Regions from separate parts of the Pantoea sp. X-Soil-OKNW-556 genome, predicted to be linked through region 1. Evidence: predicted binding sites of a transcription regulator. Region 1 holds the regulator's gene; the other holds the start of a gene.

Region 1 (2,181 bases):
TGAACACGATAATCATTAGTAGCGCGCCCACAGTGGTAAACAGCGCCAGTTTCAGGTCTGTACTCATCACAACTCCTTAGTCACAATAAATGAAGGGTTATCGTAATTTTCTCACAGCCTCCGGCAAAAATCTCGTCTTATCCGCGCCAGCTTGCTAGAATCGCCGCCTTTCGTTGCGCAACAGATTTTGCGCACGCTGTGTTTGCGGCAAGTTAAAGCGTTATTGACCAGGTGTTAATGTCTTTTTCTTCGCCATTCGCCCCGAAAATCGGGGCGCAAAACCATTAGCAGACGCAAACGTTTAACAATATACTTATCAGTTAGTTGCGATAAGCCCGGGAGTACCATTTTCATGGCAACAATTAAAGATGTGGCGAAACGCGCCGGTGTCTCCACCACCACGGTTTCGCATGTCATCAACAAAACGCGTTTTGTCGCGGAAGAGACGCGTAACGCCGTATGGGAAGCGATCAAAGAGCTGCATTACTCGCCCAGCGCCGTGGCGCGCAGCCTGAAAGTCAACCACACCAAAACGCTGGGGCTGCTGGCCACCTCCAGTGAAGCCCCCTATTTTGCCGAGATTATCGAGGCGGTGGAAAATCACTGTTTCGATCGCGGCTACACGCTGATCCTGGGCAATGCGCATAACGACCTGCAAAAACAGCGCGCATATCTGTCGATGATGGCGCAGAAGCGTGTCGATGGCCTGTTGGTGATGTGTTCAGAATACCCTGACGACCTGCTGACCATGCTGGAAGAGAACCGTAATATCCCGATGGTGGTGATGGACTGGGGCGCATCGCGTGGCGATTTTACCGATACGGTGCAGGACAATGCGTTTCAGGGCGGCTATCTCGCCGGGCGTTACCTGATTGAACGCGGTCATCGTGACATTGGTGCCATCCCCGGACAAATGGAGCGCAACACCGGCGGTGGCCGCCATGCCGGTTTCATGCAGGCGCTAAATGAGGCAGGCATCACCGTGCGGCCCGAGTGGATTGTGCAGGGCGATTTTGAACCGGAATCCGGTTATCAGGCGATGCAGCAGATCCTCAATCAGAAGCAACGCCCGACTGCTGTGTTCTGCGGTGGCGATATCATGGCGATGGGCGCGATCTGTGCTGCGGATGAAATGGGTCTGCGGGTCCCGCAGGATATCTCAGTGATCGGCTATGACAACGTGCGCAACGCACGTTATTTCACGCCGGCGCTGACCACCGTTCATCAACCCAAAGCTCAGTTAGGTGAAAAAGCGTTGGAAATGCTGCTGGATCGTATCACCAGCAAACGTGAAGAACCGCAAACCATTGAAGTTCAGCCAACGCTAATTGAACGCCGTTCAGTCGCTGACGGCCCGTTCCGCGACTACCGCCGCTAGGTTTCCGTTTCGCTCAACCATTCATAGTTGAGCGTTTCGGCATCGCCGAGATAACTCAGCAACCAACCCAGAGCTGGCGAGTTCCGTTGTTCCGACCAACTGACGCAGCATGGGCTATCCGGGAACGGCGTGGGTAACGGTAACTCGGTTAATGCTCCGCTATCCAGTAATGGCCGGGCTAAATGGCCCGGCACCATCCCCACGCAAAGTCCCGCCAGCAGGCAGTCGACGCCGGTTTCCCATTCCGGCACCACCAGCCGGCGTTGATTATCCAACGTCCAGGTCATGCGCCGCGGCAACGCCCGCGAAGTGTCTTCCAGCACCAGAGAAGGCCAGGCCCGCAACGTCTCGTCATCCAACAAGGTACTTTTTGCCAACGGATGATCGGGGCTGACCACGCAGCGCCAGTTCAACGCGCCCATATCCTGAAAGGCAAAACGCCCACCGACCGGGATCGCCTGAGTGGCCCCAATCGCTACATCGACCCGCCCATCGGCCAGTGCATCCCAGACACCATTAAACACTTCATAACTGATAATCAGCTCCATGTCGGGAAAGTGGCGGTAGAAATCCTTCACCAGTTGTCGGGTGCGATGAGGTTTAACGATGCAATCCACCGCGATACTCAGCTGACCACGCCAGCCATTTGCCAACTGCTGGCACTGCCGCCGCGTCGCCAGCATTTTTTTGATAACACTACGCCCTTCCCGGACAAAATGCTCCCCGGCTGCCGTCAGCACCACTTCCCGATGCTGACGTTCGAACAACGGCACCGCCAGCCAGGTTTCGAGCTGCCGTACCGT
Region 2 (2,181 bases), 1.2 Mb from region 1:
TCGCCGGGACACTGGCGGCGCTGGCACCACAGGTGGATAGCTGGTACTGCGCACCGCTTGACGGCCCGCGTGGTGCGACGGCGGAGCAGTTGATTGCTCACCTGGCAAGCGGTGAGGCATTTGCGACCGTAGACTCAGCATGGCAGGCTGCGCGTCAGCAGGCTCGGCCCGAGGATGTGATTCTGGTGTGTGGTTCTTTCCACACCGTAGCACAGGTAATGGAATCGATGGCAGCGGAGAACGGCAGTGGCAAGTAAGTTTCAGAACCGTTTAGTGGGCACGGTAATCCTGGTGGCGGTTGGCGTCATCGTGTTACCAGGCCTGCTGGATGGCAAGAAAAAGCACTACAAAGAGGAATTCGCTGCAATTCCGCTGGTGCCAAAACCGGATGATCAGCAGGACAGTGAGATGGTGCCCCCGGTGACGCAGTCGCTGCCTGCCCAGCCGCCGGAAGGCGCAGGTGCGGCGCAAAGCGAAGCCAGTGGTAAAACCACCACCCCGGTCGAGTCTGGCAGCGCGCAGCCAGTGGAGAACAACGAACCCACGGTAGTGACACCTCCGCCAGTGCACCAGAGTGCGCCGGTGCAGACTGCGAAACCGAAACCGGTCGAGCAACCTAAGCCGAAACCGGTGGAGCAGCCGAAACCAAAACCGGTTGAACCGAAGCCGGTCGAGCAGCCGAAGCCAGTAGAAACCGCTAAACCGGTTGAAGCGCCGAAGCAGAGCGAAGCGGAAGCCCCGGCGGGCCAGGCTTATGTGGTCCAACTCGGTGCGTTGAAAAACGCGGCTAAAGTGAATGAGATCGTCGCGCAGTTGCGTCTGTCGGGATATCGCGCATTTACCGTGCCATCCACGCCGGTTCAGGGGCAAATTACCCGCATCTACGTCGGGCCTGATGCCTCAAAAGCGAAGATGCAAGCTGCGCTGGGTGAACTGAAAAACCTCTCCGGACTCGGTGGAGTGGTGAAACCCTACAGCACGCGCTAAACCGTTGATAAGCCGCGCCGATGGCTGAAAAAGGCGCGGCATAGCACGGAGTGTTCACCGTGATGTTGGCTTAAAAATTACTATATTTCAGTGAATTACAGCACTGAATTGTCTCAGGGCGAGGAAAGTTTTTTTCATCGCCCTTTTTATGGATGCAGAACCGGAAAACCCTACGCAAACGTTTTCTTTTTCTGTTAGAATGCGCCCCGAACTGGATGCAGGGGTGCAATCGCGCTGGCGCTGGAAGAGTTCATGATCTGGATTGATTACGTCATTATTGCGGTAGTTGGTTTTTCGGCCCTGGTCAGCCTGGTTCGTGGGTTTGTCCGGGAAGCCTTATCTCTCGTTACCTGGGGATGCGCGTTTTTTGTCGCCAGTCACTACTACGCCTACCTTGCAGTCTGGTTTACAGGTTTTGACGACGAACTGGTTCGCAACGGTATCGCTATCGCGGTGCTCTTCGTTGCCACCCTGATTGTGGGTGCCATCGTGAACTATGTGATCGGCACGCTGGTTGAAAAGACCGGTCTGTCGGGAACCGACAGGGTGTTGGGGGTCTGTTTCGGGGCGTTGCGTGGCGTGCTGATCGTTGCCGCTATTCTCTTCTTCCTCGATACATTCACCGGCTTCTCGAAAAGCCCGGACTGGCAGCAGTCCCAACTCATTCCCCAGTTCAGTTACATCATCAGGTGGTTCTTCGACTATCTGAAAAGCACGTCCAGTTTTTTACCCCGGTGACGCCATCGGGAGTGCGGCTAATGAGGAAATGACAACATGTGCGGTATTGTTGGTATCACCGGTTTTATGCCAGTAAACCAGTCGATCTATGACGCGTTAACGGTGCTACAGCACCGCGGGCAGGATGCCGCCGGCATTTGTACCATCGATGCGCTGAACTGCTTTCGTCTGCGCAAAGCCAACGGGCTGGTGAGCGATGTCTTCGAAGCACGCCACATGCAGCGTTTGCAGGGCAACATCGGGATTGGTCATGTACGCTACCCGACAGCAGGCAGCTCCAGCGCCTCTGAAGCGCAGCCTTTCTATGTGAACTCCCCTTATGGCATTACACTGGCGCACAACGGCAACCTGACTAACGCACACGAGCTGCGTAAACAGCTGTTCGAAGTGGGTCGCCGTCACGTCAACACCACCTCAGATTCCGAAATCCTGCTGAACATTTTTGCGCAGGAGCTG

What was found. The regulator PurR, encoded in region 1, represses purine synthesis genes. The targets are predictions, from matches to a motif close to CANGCAAACGTTTGCNTG.
Region 2: the regulator PurR is predicted to act here: its motif matches at 1,159-1,176, upstream of cvpA (colicin V production protein).

Annotation. Positions count from the first base shown of each region.
Region 1 is NZ_AP035990.1:1,919,756-1,921,936, reverse strand. Features, by position in the region: gene cydH (cytochrome bd-I oxidase subunit CydH) at 1-67, opposite strand, end outside; gene purR (HTH-type transcriptional repressor PurR) at 353-1,378, shown strand; gene punR (DNA-binding transcriptional activator PunR) at 1,375-2,181, opposite strand, start outside.
Region 2 is NZ_AP035990.1:3,141,752-3,143,932, reverse strand. Features, by position in the region: gene folC (bifunctional tetrahydrofolate synthase/dihydrofolate synthase) at 1-257, shown strand, start outside; gene dedD (cell division protein DedD) at 247-987, shown strand; gene cvpA (colicin V production protein) at 1,240-1,725, shown strand; gene purF (amidophosphoribosyltransferase) at 1,762-2,181, shown strand, end outside.